4 regions of the Citricoccus sp. genome follow, and region 4 is predicted to be linked to each of the others. Evidence: riboswitches for the same ligand, from Rfam matches in the RefSeq annotation. Region 4 holds a riboswitch; each other region holds the start of a gene.
What was found. A riboswitch is a leader RNA that binds a small molecule or an ion and turns the genes downstream of it on or off. The one in region 4 is predicted to bind S-adenosylmethionine.

Region 1 (4,330 bases), on a different contig from region 4:
CGAAGGCCCCCGCCCACCGGGCCGGGGGCCGGGAGGGGGCGGGGGCCGCGGGGCGCGTCAGAGGGTGACGGTGCCCTTGGGGGTCTCGAAGGTGACCTCGAGGATGCCGGGCGTGCCGGAGGGGGACTCGTAGATGACGTTGAGGTCCTCGACCCTCTGCTCGGGGTCGTCCAGTCCCAGCCAGCCCCGCACCCGGTCCCGCGATCCGGCGATCGTGATGGAGGACAGCTCCGCCTGCGGCTCCGCGGCGCGGGAGGGGTGCAGCTCCTCCATGCCGTCATCCCAGCGCAGCAGGTAGGGCACCTGCGGGTCGGCGATGAGGCCCTTGATGCCGATCTGGCGCCAGGTCAGCTCGCGGCCGTCCGGGAACTTGCGGTTGCCCGGAACGGACTGGCGCTCGAGCCGTTCCTCGAACGGGGCCAGGTCGTCCACGGCCACGCACCAGCCCATCCAGCCGCCGCCCATCTCGGAGCGGGCGCGCACGGCCTGTCCGAACGGGGCCTTGCCGGAGGAGGGGTGGTCGAGTACCTCGACGACCTCCAGGTACTGGTGCTTGCGCAACGGGAAGATGGCGTTGCGGGTGCCGAAGCGGGGGTGGACCCCGCCCTTGACTCGCTCGATGCCCAGGGCATCGGCGATCCGGGCCACCGCGGCGGGGAGGCCCTCTTCGGGGCCGACGGCGTACGAGACGTGATCAAGGCGCATCATGCCCATATCGTCCCACTTCCCCGTGGCGGAGATCGCTTAGGTTACCCTCACTTGAAAAGTTGCGCAGATCACACTCCGGCGGGGCCGCGGTCACACTGTGACCGAACGGGATGACCCGCTCGCACCGATCTGGCAGACTGGGCGCAGGTCATGAGCGCCAGCATCGAGCCCCGGCTTGCTGGCCGGCAACCCTCCAGCTCGCGGTGGGGTGCCCCGGGTGAGGACCAGGCGGGTGTCGACCGGCACCTGCAAGCGCGGGCCACCACGGCGCGGCATGCTTCACGGCACCGTGATGCCACCGGGTGGCCCTGGACGGATACAGGAGCCATGTCGATGACTGACACCCCGAACCAGGCCACCCCGGACACCGACCCGGCCGGCGCCACGGACTCCGCCGCGAACTGGGGCTTCGAGACCCGGCAGGTGCACGCCGGCATCCCGGAGGTCAACCCCTTCGGCGCCACCGCGCTGCCGATCATCCAGTCCAACTCCTTCGACTTCCCCTCCCACGAGGTCGCCGCCGACCGGTTCGCCCTGAAGGACCTCGGGCCCATCTACACCCGCATCGGCAACCCGACCCAGGAGGCCGTGGAGGGCAAGATCGCCGCCCTCGAGGGCGGGGTGGGCGCCCTGCTGCTGGCCTCCGGGCAGGCGGCCACCACCTTCTCCGTGCTCAACCTCGCCGGTGCGGGGGACCACGTGGTGGTCTCGGCCTCCCTCTACGGCGGCACCCAGAACCTGTTCAAGCACACCCTGGCCAAGATCGGCATCACCACCACCTTCGTCCAGGACCCGGACGACCTGGAGGAGTGGACGGGCGCCGTCCGGGACACCACGAAGCTGCTGTTCGCCGAGTCCCTCGGCAACCCGCGCGGGGACGTGCCGGACCTGCGGGGCATCGCCGACGTCGCCCACGCCGCCGGCGTGCCGTTCATCGTGGACAACACCCTGGCCACCCCCTACCTGCTGCGGCCGATCGAGCACGGCGCGGACGTGGTCGTGCACTCGGCCACCAAGTACCTCGGCGGCCACGCCGTGGCCATGGGCGGGGTCATCGTGGACGCCGGGACCTTTGACTACGCCTCCCAGCCGGAGCGCTTCCCGGGCTTCAACACCCCGGACGAGAGCTACAACGGACTGGTGTTCGCCCGGGACCTGGGTGTCGGGGGCATCCTCGGGGCCAACCTTGCCTACATCCTGAAGGCCCGCGTGCAGCTGCTGCGCGACTTCGGCAGCTCGATCAGCCCGTTCAACGCCTTCCTGCTCAACCTCGGCCTGGAGACCCTGTCCCTGCGGATGGAGCGTCACGTGGCCAACGCGCAGAGGGTCGCCGACTACCTGGACGGCCACGCCCAGGCCGAGGCCGTGATCTACCCGGGCCTGGCATCCAGCCCCTGGTACGAGCGCGCGCAGCAGTACCTGCCCCAGGGCGCCGGCGGCTTCGTGTCCTTCGAGATCGCCGGTGGCCGCGAGGCCGGCGCGCGGTTCGTGGACGCCCTGCGCCTGCACCACCAGGTGGCCAACATCGGCGACATCCGTTCGCTCGTCATCCACCCGGCCTCCACCACGCACTCCCAGTTGACGGAGGCCGAGCAGCGCGCCGCCGGTGTCACCCCCGGCCTGGTCCGGCTCTCGGTGGGCGTGGAGAGCATCGATGACATCCTGGCGGACCTCGAGGAGGGGTTCGCCGCCGCCAACGTCAGCGCGTGAGGCACGGAGGGACCCCCATGACCATGACCAGCCCCCACCAGACCCGCACCGCCCTTCCCGACGGCGGCCTGCACTCCCGGCGGATCGGCGCCTTCGACTTCGAGGCCGGCGGTCACCTGCCCGCCGTGGAGATCGCCTACGAGACCTGGGGCACGCTGAACGCGGACAGGTCCAACGCCGTGCTGGTGCTGCACGCCCTGACCGGTTCCACCCACGTGGCCGCCTCCACCGGGGAACCGGAGGCCGGCTGGTGGGAGGGCATCATCGGACCGGGCGCGCCGGTGGACACCGATCAGTGGTTCGTGGTGGCCCCCAACATGCTGGGCGGCTGCTACGGGACGACCGGTCCGTCCTCGCTGGACGCGGACGGCACCCCGTGGGGTTCGCGGTTCCCGTTCACCACCATCCGGGACTCCGTCCATGCCGAGGCCCGCCTCGCGGACGCCCTGGGCATCGAGGCGTGGCAGGCCGTGATCGGCGGCTCGATGGGCGGGGCCCGCGCCCTGGAATGGGCCGCGACCTACCCGGGGCGGGTGCGCGGCATGGCCGTCATCGCCTGCGGCGCCCACTCCACGGCCGAGCAGATCGCGTTCGCCCAGGCCCAGGTCCAGGCGATCACGCTGGACCCGGACTTCCAGGGCGGCGACTACTACGGCCGCTCCCGGCCCGACGCCGGCCTGGGCATCGCCCGGCGGATCGCGCATATCACGTACCGCTCCGAGCCGGACATGGGGTCCCGGTTCGGGCGGAGTCCGCAGCAGGACGAGGACCCCTTCGGCCACCCGCTGCGCCGGAGCGGCCGGTACCAGGTGGAGTCCTACCTGGACCACCAGGCGGCCAAGCTCGCCGGACGCTTCGACGCCAACAGCTACCTGGTGCTCACCGAGGCGCTGATGAGCCATGACGTGGCGCGGGGCCGCGGGAGCGAGGAGGAGGTGCTGGCCGGGATCCCCGCCGCGGCGTTCATCGCCGCGGTCGACTCGGACCGGCTCTACTTCCCGGGCCAGTCCCAGGAACTGGCCCGCCAGCTGCCCGGTGAGGTGCCGGTGTTCATGATCGACTCGCCGATCGGCCACGACGGGTTCCTGACGGACATGGACCAGGTGGCCGGTGAGATGAAGCGGGTCCTGGGACTCTGACCGGCCGGATTGATCGGCTCTCACCGGGGGCCTCTACCCTGTGGGTATGACTGATGCCGCCGCTGCCGCCACCCCCGAGCCGTTCGTCCGCTGGTCCCGTCCCGAGGCCGAGCGCGCGGGCACCCCACTGCTGGTGGTGCTGCACGGCTACGGTGCGGACGAGAACGACCTGTTCGGGATCGTCCCCGAACTGCCGGGCAGGTTCACCATCGCCTCGGTCCGGGCCCCGCTGGCCATGGACCACGGCGGGTTCACCTGGTTCCCGCTGAGCACCTCGATGTCCTCCTCGCCGCTGGCGGTGCGCGCCGCCGTCGAGGACCTGCAGGCCTGGGTGGACACCCAGCGCGAGCACTTCTCCAGCGTCTCCCTGCTGGGGTTCTCCATGGGGATGGCCATGGCCACCTCGCTGCTGCGGCTGGACCCGGAGGCCTACGCCTGCGTGGTCGGGCTCTCCGGCTTCGCCGTGAACCCGGACCAGGACGGGGCGGCGGCGCGCGCGGGCACCGGGCCGCTGGCCGGGTTCTTCGACGACGAGGCCGTCAGGGCCGTGAGGCCGAAGGTGTTCTGGGGCCGGGACCAGGCCGATCCGGTCATCACCCAGGACAAGGTCGAGTACACCCACGCCTGGATGAACGAGCACGTGGAGCTGACCAAGGTGCTCTACGCCGGGATCGGCCACGGCATCGGCCCGCAGGAGCTGCGGCACGTGGGGGAGTACCTGGACTACGTGGTCCGGTAGCCCCTCAGTGGCCGGCCGGGACCACCTTCACGGC
Region 2 (4,330 bases), on a different contig from region 4:
TGTCCCGGATCCCCACGTCGAGCATCTCGACCAGGGGGAACGCCGCGTCCTCGCCGTACGCGGTGAAGAGCAGGTCGACGGAGACGATGTCGATCTCCACGGCATAGCGGTCACGGCCCGGGTTGTCCCAGTGCGCCAGGTCGTTGAAGCGATTCTCGATCATCGCCAGGGTGTCGCGCAGGTTCTGCTGACGGTCGGCGCCGCGGGCCAGGTTCGCGAAGTTCGTGGTGCCGCGGGAACTGGATGACGGGGAGTAGTCCTCATCGAAGCGGGTGGTGCTGATCCCGAAGGTGAACTCGTTCGTCCTGGTGATCCGATCCATCGATTCCCCCCGATCGTCCGCGAGCCGGCTGCCCCCGTCCGTCCCGGTCCCGACCGCCCGTCGCTGCTGCTCGTGCACTGCTCTCCCGAGACCCGTCTCAGTCATGCTTCCGACACCCCCGGGCTGGCCGGAGGACGTCGTTGCGGGCTCCGGTGGCTCCGGCTCCCCGCGCCGGTCGGCGCCGCGACGCTGACACCGCGTCGATCCATCCGAGACTTCGAACGCAGTCCAGGGCCGCCTCGAGGTCGGCCCGCAGGTCGGTGACGTCCTCGACGCCCACGGACAGCCGGACTAGGTCGGCCGGGACCTCCAGGGCGGTGCCGCGCACGGAGGCGTGGGTCATCTCGGAGCAGTAGCAGATCAGGGACTCGACCCCGCCGAGGCTGACCGAGAGCGCGAACAGCTCGGTGGACTGGGCGAAGGCCCGCGCGGCGGGCTCTCCCCCGGTCAGCCGGACGGACACGATCCCGCCGTAGCCGTCCATCTGCCGGGACGCCAGCTCGTGCCCGGGGTGCTCCGGCAGTCCCGGGTAGTAGACCTGCGCGATCCCCGGTTGGTCCTGCAGCCAGCCGGCCAGTTCCGCGGCGTTCGCGCCGTGCCGGTCCATGCGCAGCCCCAGGGTCTTCAGCCCGCGCGCGGCGAGGTAGCTGTCCTGCGGCCCGGCCACCGCGCCGGCGGCGAACTGCTGGTAGCCGACCGCCTCGGCCAGGTCCCGCCCCCGGTACTCCCGGTCGGCCACCACCACGGCCCCGCCCAACACGTCCGAGTGCCCGCCGATGTACTTGGTCGTGGAGTGCACCACCGCGTCCGCACCGAGGTCCAGGGGCCGCTGCAGGTACGGGGAGGCGAAGGTGTTGTCCACCACCAGCAGCGCCCCGGCCCGGTGGGCGATCTCCGCCCAGGCGGCCAGGTCCGCGATGCCCAGCAGCGGGTTCGACGGGGTCTCCACCCACAGCACGGCCGTGGTGCCGGGGCGGACCGCCGCCGCGACCGCCATGGGATCGGTGATGTCCACCGGGGTGTTCTCAACGCCCCACGGCGCGAGGACGCCGTTGATGAGCCGGTTCGTCCCGCCGTAGCCGTCTCCGCCGAGCACGATGTGGTCCCCGGGGCGCAGCACCGAGCGCAACAGGGCGTCCTCGGCGGCGAGCCCGGAGGCGAACGCGAACGCCCGGCTCCCGTGCTCCAGGGCGGCCAGTTGGGTCTCGAAGCCGTTGCGCGTGGGGTTGGACCCGCGGCTGTACTCGTGGCCGCCGCGCAGCAGGTTGATGCCGTCCTGGACGAAGGTGCTGGTCTGGTAGATCGGCGGCACGACCGCCCCGGTCAGCGGGTCCGGCTCCTGGCCGGCGTGCACCGCCGTCGTGTTGAAGCCCCGGCGGGTGTCCTGCGCGGTGGCCAGCGCGGCGTCGTTCAGGAGGGTCATCTCAGCGCACCTCCCCGGCCAGGGCGGAGGTCGGCACGGTGGCCGGTACCGAGACCGGCACGGTGGCCAGCGCGCGGTCGAGGTCCGCGACCAGGTCCTGCGGACACTCCAGTCCGATGGACAGCCGGATCGTGGTCTCGCCGATCCCCGCGGCCTCGCGGCGGTCCGGGGCGAGGCGACAGTGGGTCATGGTGGCGGGATGACAGACCAACGAGCGCACGTCGCCCACGTTGGCCACGAGCTGGAACAGCTCCAGCGCGTCGATGAACGGGCCCACGGCCTCCGGTCCGGCCGCCAGGTCGAAGGAGAACACCGAGCCGGTGCCGTGCGGGAAGTCCCGCGCGGCGAGGGCGGCACTGGGGTGCCCGGGGATCCCCGGGTGGTGGACGCGCCCGACGGCGGGGTGCCCGGCCAGGTGCTCGGCCACCGTGAGGGCGGTGGTCCCGTGCCGGGCGATGCGGACCTCGAGGGTCTCCAGGCCCTGGATGAACTGCGCGGCGCTGGCCGGGGCGAGGGTCGGGCCGAGGTCGTGCAGGAACTTGCTGCGGGCCAGCGCGAGGTACGCGCCGCGGCCGTGCCGGTCGACGAGCGTCTGCCCGCCGTAGCGAGCCTTGGGCCGGGCCAGTTGTGGCCACCGTTCCGGGGCCGCGCCGTAGTCGAAGGTCCCCCCGTCCACGATCGCCCCACCGAGCACCGTGCCGTGCCCGCCGAGGAACTTCGTGGCCGAGTGCACCACCACGTCAGCGCCGTGCTCCAGTGGCCGGTACAGGGCCGGCGTGGCCAGCGTGCTGTCCACGATCACCGGCACGCCGGCGCCGTGGGCGATGTCCGCCAGCGCCGGCAGGTCCGGCAGGGTGGCCAGCGGGTTGGTGATGGCCTCGAGGAAGAACGCGCGGGTGTCCGGCCGGATCGCCGCGGCCCACGCCACCGGGTCCGCGGGGTCGGCGAACGTGACCTCAATGCCGAAGTCGGCGAAGGTGTCCGTCAGCAGGTCCACCGTCCCGCCGTAGAGCTGACTGGAGGCGACCAGGTGCTTGCCGGCGTGGAGCAGGGTCAGCAGGGACAGGGCGACGGCGGCCTGGCCGGTCGCGGTGCCGATGGCCCCGATCCCGCCCTCCAGGGCCGCCAGCCGGTTCTCGAACACGGCCACGGTCGGGTTGCCCGTGCGGCTGTAGGTGAAGCCCGGGGTCTCCAGCCGGAACATCGAGGCGGCCGTGGCGTGGTCCGGGAAGCGGTAGGCCGCCGTCTGGTGGATGGGCACGGCCACCGGCCAGTAGGGGGCCTCGGGCTCGTAGCCGGCGTGGATCTGTTCCGTGGCGTGATGATTCATTTGATCCTCCATCGATCCTGGCGGTAGCACCGTGCCGGCCGGTCCCGGTGTCCCGGGTCGGTTGGCTGGTTGCTGCGGCGTCGTCGAGCCAGATCTCTCGGCCGCTCTGGATGGTGTGGTGGGCCAATCCCACTCGATGGACCCGGTGGGAGTCCAGCGGCGGGCGGGCAGGTGCGTCACAAAACCGCACGTCGGGACATCTTCGGGCCGGACGGTCGCGTCGGCCGCTGCGGCCGGCGTCGGGACCGGGTTTGTGACAGGTTGTGACGGGGCCGGGAGGTGTCGGCCGGTCCGCCCACCGGCCGCTCAGTCCTTCAGTCCGGGTGGGTTCAGCGCGGAGGCGTCGATTCCCTCCTCGGCCAGACCCCACTGCTGGAGGATCTGCCCGTACACTCCGGTTTCAATCAAGTGGTCCAGTCCTGACTGGGCGGCCTCACCCAGCCCCGTGCCCTTCTGCACGGCCACCGAGATGTGCGCAGTGTCGGGCCAGCCGCCGGCCACCAGTCCGACCAGCCGGGTCTGTCCCGTCTGGGCGGCCTTGTAGGCACCGGTCGAGTTGGGACCGAAGGTGGCGTCGGCCCGGCCGGCCTGCAGCGCGAGGCCGGCGGCGGAGTCGTCCTCGTAGTACTGCAGGTCCACCGGATCCAGTCCGGCCTTTCGGTTCTGCCGATCCCACGCCATCAGAACTTTCTCCTGGTTGGTGCCGGACCCCACGATGACCCTCAGACCCGCCACGTCCTTCGCCTCGGTGATCTGTTGGATGTCCGAGTCCGAGGTTACGTAGAACCCGAGCTTGTCCTCGCGGTAACTGGCCATGTCGTACTTCTGCTTGCGCTCGTCCGTCACCGTGACGTTGGAGATGACGGCCTCGTACTTGCCGGACTCCAGGCCCAGGGGCCAGTCCTCCCAGGCGACGGGGACTAGCTCCAGCTCCAAGCCGAGGGAGTCGGCGAGGGCGGAGGCGATGTCCGGATCGCTGCCGACGGGCGTCGCATTGTCCGTGGCGTAGACCGAGAGCGGAGCCGAGTAGGGGACGGTGGCGACGGTGAGCCTGCCATCGGCGGACACCGCTTCCGGGACCAAGGCAGCCGCCTCCTCGGACGCCGTGGCCCCGGGGCGTTCGCGGTCCGGGGACAGGTCCACCGTGGTGCCGCTGCCGATATCGACCTCGGCGGCACCGGTGGCGGCGCTGCTACCGGGATCGGAGCAGGCGGTCAACCCGAGCAGTGCGGCCAGCCCGGTGGCGGTGAGCGCG
Region 3 (4,330 bases), on a different contig from region 4:
CCGGCGTCGAGGGCCCGCGCGGCGTGCAGCACGGTGGCCTCGGCGGTGAAGGCCTGGGCGGAGATCCGCCCGGTGGCCTCCTGGATCAGCGGGTCCTCGCGGAACGGCAGGCCCAGCCCGGTGTTGAAGGTGCGCTTGCGGGTGGCGATGGTGGCGACGGTGTCCCGGCGGGCGGCCCGGGCGATGCCGGCCAGCACGGCCAGCAGCACGAGCTGGAAGAAGGCGGCCTCGTGGACGGCCTCGGCGCTGCCCGCGGTACGGTCCAGCACGGCGTCCTCGGGGACGGTGACGTCCTCGAAGAGGGCCGTGCCGGTGCCGGTGAGCTTCTGCCCGAAGCCGTCCCAGTCGTCCTCCAGCGTGACACCGGGGGCGTCCGTGGCGACGACGGCGAAGCGGCGTCCGTCCTCACCGTCCAGTGCGGCGGAGACCCGCGTGTAGTCCGAGAAGATCGATCCGGTCGCGTAGAGCTTCCGGCCGTTGAGCACCCAGCCCTCCCCGCTCCGGGTCAGCACGGTGTTCAGGGTGCCCAGGGCGTTGCCGCCCTTCTCGGTGGACGCGTTGCCCACCGTCGCCCCCGCCAGCACCCGGGGGTACCAGGCGTCCTGGAGGCGGCCGGGCAGGAAGCGCAGGGATTCCACGAAACCGTAGTGGGACCGGTACAGGTGGGCGATGTTCGAGTCGGCCTCGGCCAGGTCGATGAGCAACCGGGTGAAGTCCTCGATGCTCACCCCCGGCCCTCCGTGGGCGGCCGGGACCCGCAGGGTGCCGAACCCGGCGCGGTCCAGCCTGCGGACCTCCTCCCGGGGCAGCCGGCGCTCCAGGTCCCGTTCCAGGGCACCGGCCGCGATCGAGGCGAAGACCGGGGCGAAGTGCTCGCGCAATCCCGCGTAGGAGGCGGGCAGGCCCTCGGCGAGGTTCGCGGCCCCGGCCTCCGGTCCCGGCCGGGAGAGGTGTTCGGTGGTGGCGGCCTTCTCGGCCGTGCTCTGCGACATTCGGCGGTCCTTCCGGTCACACCGAGGATTACCGGCAGTCACGCCAACGGCTGGTCCGGCGCAGGCAGCGGACGCCGACGCACAGACCGACTGCAGATCCGGGATCTCCATCGGTCCTGGCCTTAGCACCCGTCGTTGGGGAGATGATCCCCTCGGGTTGCTGCGGCGTCGTCGAGCCAGGTCTCTCAGCCGCTCTGGATGGTTACGGGTTCACCCTAGCAATGGATCCCCGGGGCGTGGATGTCGCCCACGTCACGTCAGGACACACAGTCACCCCGCGGTGGCGTCCCCGGACCGGGTCATGGCCCCCGCCGCCAGCGTCACGCCGCTGTGCGAGGGGTCGCCGTCGAATTCCTCCTGGGAGACGTCCACCACCGGGAACCGGTCGAGGTCGACGCCGTCCGGCACCGGCAGCGTGGTGGTCTGGCCGGACACCGTGCCCAGCGAGATCAGCCGGCTGGCCTGTTCGTCGCGCAGCCACACCTCGTAGTACCCCTCCTGGGGCCCCTCGGAGACGTCGACGGTCAGGCGCAGGGCGCCGTCGGGCTCGGCGACCATCTCGGCGCGCCCCTCCACGTCCCGCTCCGTCACCGGCGCGAGGACCGCCTCGCCGACGGCGACCGGCTGGGGCGGCGTGTCCTGCCCGCTGTCCCCCTGGCCCACCAGGCCGGCCACGACGGCGGCACCGACGGCGCCGACGACCAGCCCGGCGGCCGCGGCGGCCGTGATGACGGGCCACCGGCGTCGCTGGGTCCGGGGCAGGAAGCTCACCGTGCCGGCGTCGTCGGCACCGAGCGTCCCCCCGCCACCGTGCCCTCCGGGCGCGGTCTCCGCAGACGTGCCGGACGTGCCGGCCGGCTCCGGGGCGCCCGGGACCGCGGCGAGACCGGGTCCGGCGTGGGGATCCTGCCGGAGGCCCAACTCCCGTTCGATGCCCGCCCACACGTCGGCGGACGGCTCGTGGAGGCTGACCGGTGCCGCGAGCGCGGACACCACGCGCTCGGTCCGGTCGAGGTCCAGGCGGCAGTCGGGGCAGGAGCGCAGGTGGGCGGCGGCCCCGGGGCCGGGCGCCTGGCCGGCGGCGATCGAGGCCAGGTCCTCCTCGGTCAGGTGCCGTTCAGCGGTCTCAGCCATCGTTCACCTCCAGTGCTGCTCGAAGCCGGGCCAGTCCCCGGTGGACATGCGACTTGACCGTTCCCAGGGGCATTCCCAGCCGTTCGGCGATCTGCCCCTGCGGGAGGTCCTGGACGAAGGCCATCCTCAGGATCTCATCCTGGGGCGGACCGAGCCTCTCCAGGGCCTCATGGACCAGCACCCGGTCCACGACCTGCTCGGACAGTTGCCGGTCCTCCCGCTGATGCTGGCCGGACGTCGCGTCCACGAGCTGCCGCTGGCGGTCCCGGGCCGCGAACGTGTCCGCCACGACCCGACGGGTGATCCCGGTCAGCCAGCCGCCCAGCGGACGGGTGGGGTCGTAGGTCTCCCGCGAGCGCCAGGCCCGCGTGAACACCTGCTGCGTGGCGTCCTCCGCGTCCTGCCGGTTGGACAGCGCCGCCATGCACAGGGAGAAGACGAGACGGCCATGCTGGTCATAGGCCTCACGCATGGCGTCCGCGCTCCCCGCGGCGAAGCGTCGGGAGAGGTCGTCGCTGTCCAGCGTCCCTCCTCGGTCGTGGCCCCGGCGGGCGGCGGTGGTCCATCACGTCACCCCGGGGCGTACCCGTGGCACGGACGTCCTCCGAGGATACGGGTCAGTCCAGTGACTCTGCCACCACGATGATGTTGTCCGCATAGCTCTGCCTCTCCGGCAACCACTGTCCACCACAGGTCACGAGGACCAGCCGTTCCGGTCCGGAGCGGGTGAAGTAGGGGGTGAAGTCCAGCCCGTCCTTGCCCAGGCGCTCCACCTGGGTGACCCGGTAGGCGTGCCACCGCCCGGACTCGTCCCCGACCCGGACCGTGTCCCCCGTCCGCGCCGTGCGCAGCGCGTACAGCGGCCCCTCGGGCGTGTGCTCCGAACCGGCGTGGGCGGCGATCACCGTGTTGCCCTCGCCGTCTGCCGGTGCCGGGCCGAACCGGTACCAGGCGGCGATGGACGCGTCCTCGGGGATCTCCATCTGCCCGTCCTCGGCCACCCCCGTGGGCACCACCGTCATCTCCGCCCCGATGGCCTCGTAGTCCAGCCGCACCGGTGCGGGCACCGGGGCCGCGGGCCGCAGGGCCGCGGAGGCCACCGGGACCTCCGCGGCTCCCGCACGGGAGGCGGGGACGCCGGCACCGGTGCCACCCGGGTCCCCGGGCGCCGGGGACGAGGCCGCCGGTGCCCGGGAGACGGAGGAGGATGGTGCGGCCGCAGCCGGGTCGGAGGAAGGGGGCTCCACCACGCCGGCAGGTGCGCAACCGGTGCCCGCGAGGGCGACTGCGACCGCCAGGGCGGCGAGGACCGGCCCCGCCGCCCTGGACCCGCGGGGCGAGGACTTGCCCCGGCGGGTCGTCTCAGGCACGGACGGAGGACCGGCGCCGCAACGCCGTCACCGCACCGGCCGCTGCCAGGAGCAGCGCGCCGCCGCCCGCGGCCCACCACAGGCCCTGACCCTCGGCGGGCACCTGGGTGTTGCCCGTGGGGACGCCGCCGGGGGCGGAGTGCATCCCCTCCACCGTCTGGGTGGCCAGGGCGAGCGAACCGTCCTCCGCCGAGCCCCAGGCGTAGACGATCGTCGCGGCGCCCTCGGTGACCTCCACGTCCGCGGGGCCGAGCACCGGGTCGGACTCACCCGCCACGGAGACCGCGGCCTCCAGGGTGCCGGCCGGCAGGTCCAGGGACTGCTCGTCCGGGTTGGCCAGGCCGGGGACGGCCACCTCACCGTTCGCCCAGACGTCCACGGCCGGGGCCGCGGCGACGTGTCGGACCACGAGGCGCCCGTTCCCGGCCTCCAGGGCGGAGGTGTCGTTCACGAAGGCGGTGGCGGTGGGCTGGCCCTCGGCATCGAGGTGGGCCGCCGCGGTGTAGTCGACCCCGCCGTCCAGGGTGACGTTCACCGGGCCGATGACGGGCTCCGAGTCGTCCTGCGCGTCCGCGGCGGTCACCGCGATCTCGTAGTCACCGGCGGGAAGTTCCAGGGGGCCGGCCAGGTCACCCGGTGCGAAGTCGTCCAGGGTGCGCTCGCCGTTGACGAACACGTCCACGGTGGTGTCCGGGACGCCGTGGAGCACGGAGAGCATCGCGGTGTCACCGCCGGATCCCTCCGTCTCGCCGGCCGTGGCCGGCAGTGCCGTGCCGAGCATCGCCACGCCGCATGCTGCGGTGACTGCCAGGGGAAGTGCCTTACGCATGGTGT
Region 4 (4,330 bases):
TCGTCGGGAACGCCATCACCGAGGTCAACAACGCGGTGGGGGAGGGGACCACCCGGCTGGTGCAGGACGCCGAGGGCACCTGGCGGCTCAACGGCACCAAGTACTACTCGACCGGGTCCCTGTACGCGGACTGGATCATCGTGGCGGCGGTCGACGCCCGCGGTGAGGAGATCGCCGCGACCGTGCCCGCGGACGCCCCCGGTGTCCGGCTCCTGGACGACTGGGACGGGTTCGGCCAGCAGCTCACGGCCTCGGGGACCACGGTGTTCGACAACACCCCGGTCGACCCGGAGGAGGTCTACACCTCCGGCCTGGACGACGGCACCCGCGTGGCCACCGGCCAGGCGTCCTGGCAGTTCCTGCACCTGGCGACCCTGACGGGCATCGCCGAGGCGATCGTGCGTGACGCCGGGGACTACGTACGCGGCCGGCGCCGGTCCTTCAGTCACGGGGTGACCGAACTGCCCCGTGACGACGCCCAGGTGCTGCAGGTGGTCGGTGAGCTCTCCTCGGCGGCCTTCGCCTCCCGCGTGGCGCTCGACGCGGTGGTCACCGCCCTGGGAGGAATCCTCGAACGCGAGGCCGGGGGCGAGGTGCTGCCGGAGGAGGACGTCAACGCCCTGTACGTCCGCGTCTACCAGGCCCAGCAGGTGATCGCGAAGAACGTGCTGGCCGCCGCGACCCAGCTGTTCGAGGTGGGCGGGGCCTCGGCCACGAGCCAGTCGAGGCGCCTGGACCGGCACTGGCGCAACGCGCGCGTGCTGGCCAGCCACAATCCGCTCATCTACCGCGCGCGGATCATCGGCGAGTGGGAGGTCAACGCCACCCCGCCGTCGCGGTCCTACCGCATCGGTTCCGCCTGACCCACGGTCCTGGCCTGCGCCACCGGCCCCCGTCGTGCACCGCACGGCGGGGGCCTTCGCGTGCCCGGCCCGCGCAGATGTCGCCGTATGTCCCCCCGGCGTCATGGAAGGACCCGGTGGCCCTCGCCCCGGCCGGGGATGACGGGACGTTAACCGGTGCCGGCGGATCCCTTGGCGGGACCGGCGCCGGGGTCTACGCTCGGTAACGGAATCACGAGATCCGGCCATAAGCCCTGGCTGACCGGACAGCAACCCTCTCGCTGTAGTGGGGTGCTCCAGGTGATGATTCGGCCGGCACGCACCCGTGACCGGCAAGTACGGCACCCCGCCCGGTGCATCGAGGCCGCCTGCGCGCGCCCCGGTGCGTTCCGGGCATCCCCGGAGTGCCACCGACCGGGAAGAGACACCATGGCCCCCATCGCCCGCACGCCCCTGCACTTCAACGCTTTCGTCATGAACACCACCAGTCACATCCACCACGGCCAGTGGCGTCGCCCCGACGCCGGGCAGGCCGAGTTCACCGACGTCCGCACCTGGATCGACCTGGCCCGCACCCTCGAGGCCGCGAGGTTCGACGCCATGTTCTTCGCGGACGTCGTCGGCCACTACGGCGACGCCGACGCCGACTACTCCGTGTACGTCAACGAGGGCCTGCAGATCCCCTCCAACGACCCGACCGTGCTGCTCGGCGCGCTGGCCGTGGTGACCGAGCACCTGGGCCTGGCCACCACCTCCAACGTCTTCCAGTCCCACCCGTTCCAGTTCGCCCGCCAGCTCTCCACGCTCGACCACATCTCGAACGGCCGGATCGCCTGGAACATCGTCACCGGGACCCAGGACAACGGTTCACGCAACTTCGGCCTGCCACGGCTGACCGACCACGCCGAGCGCTACGCCTGGGCCGAGGAGTACGTGGACGTCGCCTACAAGCTCTGGGAGGGCTCGTGGGACGAGGGAGCGGTCGTCAAGGATCGGCAGGGCTCCCGGTACTCGGACCCGGCGAAGGTCCACAAGATCCACCACGAGGGCCGGCGCTACTCGGTGGAGGGCCCGCACCTGCCCTCACCGTCCCCGCAGCGGACACCGCTGCTGTACCAGGCGGGATCCTCCGCCTCCGGCCGGGACTTCGCCGCCCGCAACGCCGAGGCCGTGTTCCTCATCGCGGCGACCCCGGACATCGCCCGCCAGCAGATCGAGGACACCCGCCGCCGCGCCGTCGAGGCCGGCCGGGCACCGGAGGACATCAAGTTCTTCCAGGGCCTGAGCTTCGTCATCGGCGAGACGGAGCAGCAGGCCCGGCGCACGCTGGCCGAGTACGAGGAGTACGCCTCCGTGGAGGGCTACCTGGCCCACGCCGCCCTGGTCGACCCGGACGGCCGTGTCTACCCTCCCGAGACCCCGTTGAAAGACCTGGAGACCAACACCCAGAAGGGCTTCTCCGAGTGGACCTCCAAGGCCATCACGGACCGCGAGCCCGTGGTCGCCGACGTCGCCTGGCGCAGCCACCGCAACAACCGCCTGGTGGGCACCCCCGAGCAGATCGCGGACCGGCTCCAGGACTGGCAGGACGCCGGCGTGGACGGCATCAATGTCATCAACTGGGTGATCCCCGGTTCCTTCGAGGAGTTCGCGGACCAGGTCCTGCCCGTGCTGCGCGAGCGCGGCCTGGCGCAGTCCGAGTACGCGCCGGGCACCCTGCGCCAGAAGCTCTTCGGCCGGGACCGCCTGCCCCAGACGCACCCGGCCGCCCGGTACCGGGGCGCCTTCGCCACCGTGCCGACCGGGGCCTGAGCCCCACCACCCACTTCTGCCTGCGCTGGATCACGGCGAAAGGAACCCCATGAGCACCCCACCTTCCCCGAGCGCGCCCGGACTCCGGACGACGCCCCGCACCCCTCGACTCCCCGGGCCCCGGACCACCGGGCTCGCCGTCCTGACCGCGGCCACGCTGGTCCTGAGCGCCTGCGCCGCAGGTCCCGGCACCGGTCGCGGCGCCGGAACGGATCCCGACGCCGGCCCGGACCAGGCGGCGCTGACCGGCGCCGCCGGGGCCGGGCCTGTCCATGGCGGCGTGATCGAGTACGGCCACCTCCAGGAGCCCAACTGCATCTTCGGCGGCTGGATCCAGGAGAACTTCACCGCCCGCCAGGTCCTGGACAACCTGGTGTCCCACACCGAGGACGGCTCGGTGGTCCCCTGGATCGCCACCGGCTGGGAGGTGTCGGAGGACGGCCGGGCCTGGACGCTGCGGCTGCGCGAGGACGTGACCTTCACGGACGGCACCGCCCTGGACGCCGAGGCCGTGGCCTACAACTTCGATTACTGGCTGGACGGCGGCAACGGCACCGCCGCCGCCCACCTCGGCGGGTTCTACGACCACTCGGAGGTGCTGGACGAGCACACCGTCCGGATCCACCTGTCCGCCCCGTTCTCCCCGTTCCTGTCCACCATCTCCCAGTCCTACTTCGGCCTGCAGTCACCCACGGCCCTGCAGTCCCGCACCGATGAGGAGAACTGCACCGAGCCCATCGGCTCCGGGCCGTTCACCGTCAAGGACTGGAAGCGCGGGGAGTACATCGAGTTCGAGCGCAATGACGACTACGACTGGGCGCCGCAGAACGCCCGGCACCAGGGCCCGGCCCACGTGGCGGGCATCCGGTGGAACATCGTTCCGGACAACACCTCCCGGTACGGTTCGCTGCTGTCCGGGGAGATGGATGCGATCGGCGAGGTGCCGGCCGTGAACATCGCCCAGGCCCGCGAGGACTACGACTTCACGCAGTACATCACCCCGGGCCGGCCCGTGGTGATGAGCCTGAACACGCAGCGGGGCATCTTCACGGACCAGCAGGTCCGCCAGGCCCTGAGCTTCGCCACGGACCGGGAGGCCAACGTGGCCTCGGCCTTCCTCGGCACCGTCCCCTTCGAGCCCAGCGGCTACCTCTCCCAGACCACCCCGGACTACGACGAGGACGCCGCCGCCGAGTACCCGTTCGACCTGCACCGGGCCAACGAGCTGCTGGACCAGGCCGGCTGGACCGGCCGGGACCCCGACGGGACCCGGACGAAGGACGGCCGACGCCTGCAGGCGCTCGTGGTCTACGGCCTGAACAGCATCATCACCCCGGACGGCAACACCGTGATCCAGAACTTCCAGGAGCAGGCACGGGCCGCAGGCTTCGACCTGGTGCTGCGCCCGGGCACGCCGTCCGAGTTCTTCGGGGGTGCGTTCTCCACCCCGGAGAGCTATGACGCCCAGGTGGGGTACTGGACGAGCCCGCACGCCGGGATCCTGAACATCAACTACCGCCCCTCCACCGAGGAGGCGCCGAACGGGGCCAACACCACGTTCCTGGACGAGTCCCGGGTGTTCGCGACCATCCAGTCCGCGCTGCAGGCCCCCACGCCCGAGGAGGTCACGGAGCGGTTCTCCCAGGCCCAGCACGAACTCAGCGAACTGGCCCCGG

Region 1: linked by a shared signal. The riboswitch ahead of PLJ28_RS01150 (O-acetylhomoserine aminocarboxypropyltransferase/cysteine synthase family protein) and the one ahead of PLJ28_RS05440 (LLM class flavin-dependent oxidoreductase) in region 4 are both predicted to bind S-adenosylmethionine.
Region 2: linked by a shared signal. The riboswitch ahead of PLJ28_RS11865 (O-acetylhomoserine aminocarboxypropyltransferase/cysteine synthase family protein) and the one ahead of PLJ28_RS05440 (LLM class flavin-dependent oxidoreductase) in region 4 are both predicted to bind S-adenosylmethionine.
Region 3: linked by a shared signal. The riboswitch ahead of PLJ28_RS09205 (acyl-CoA dehydrogenase family protein) and the one ahead of PLJ28_RS05440 (LLM class flavin-dependent oxidoreductase) in region 4 are both predicted to bind S-adenosylmethionine.

What each region holds. Positions count from the first base shown of each region.
Region 1 covers NZ_DAOMPX010000002.1:4,069-8,398, reverse strand. Annotated here, with positions in the region: gene PLJ28_RS01155 (VOC family protein) at 58-714, opposite strand; SAM riboswitch class IV at 855-969, shown strand; gene PLJ28_RS01150 (O-acetylhomoserine aminocarboxypropyltransferase/cysteine synthase family protein) at 1,042-2,418, shown strand; gene metX (homoserine O-acetyltransferase MetX) at 2,436-3,557, shown strand; gene PLJ28_RS01140 (alpha/beta hydrolase) at 3,604-4,296, shown strand; gene PLJ28_RS01135 (RNA-binding S4 domain-containing protein) at 4,301-4,330, opposite strand, start outside.
Region 2 covers NZ_DAOMPX010000040.1:8,687-13,016, forward strand. Annotated here, with positions in the region: gene PLJ28_RS11855 (putative oxygenase MesX) at 1-322, opposite strand, end outside; gene PLJ28_RS11860 (cystathionine gamma-synthase) at 420-1,745, opposite strand; gene PLJ28_RS11865 (O-acetylhomoserine aminocarboxypropyltransferase/cysteine synthase family protein) at 1,747-3,075, opposite strand; SAM riboswitch class I at 3,081-3,192, opposite strand; gene PLJ28_RS11870 (ABC transporter substrate-binding protein) at 3,382-4,330, opposite strand, start outside.
Region 3 covers NZ_DAOMPX010000023.1:31,261-35,590, reverse strand. Annotated here, with positions in the region: gene PLJ28_RS09205 (acyl-CoA dehydrogenase family protein) at 1-992, opposite strand, end outside; SAM riboswitch class I at 1,097-1,197, opposite strand; gene PLJ28_RS09200 (anti-sigma factor domain-containing protein) at 1,263-2,126, opposite strand; gene PLJ28_RS09195 (RNA polymerase sigma factor) at 2,119-2,598, opposite strand; gene PLJ28_RS09190 (class F sortase) at 2,744-3,496, opposite strand; gene PLJ28_RS09185 (DUF4397 domain-containing protein) at 3,489-4,325, opposite strand.
Region 4 covers NZ_DAOMPX010000010.1:43,998-48,327, forward strand. Annotated here, with positions in the region: gene PLJ28_RS05435 (acyl-CoA dehydrogenase family protein) at 1-863, shown strand, start outside; SAM riboswitch class IV at 1,073-1,187, shown strand; gene PLJ28_RS05440 (LLM class flavin-dependent oxidoreductase) at 1,272-2,654, shown strand; gene PLJ28_RS05445 (ABC transporter substrate-binding protein) at 2,704-4,330, shown strand, end outside.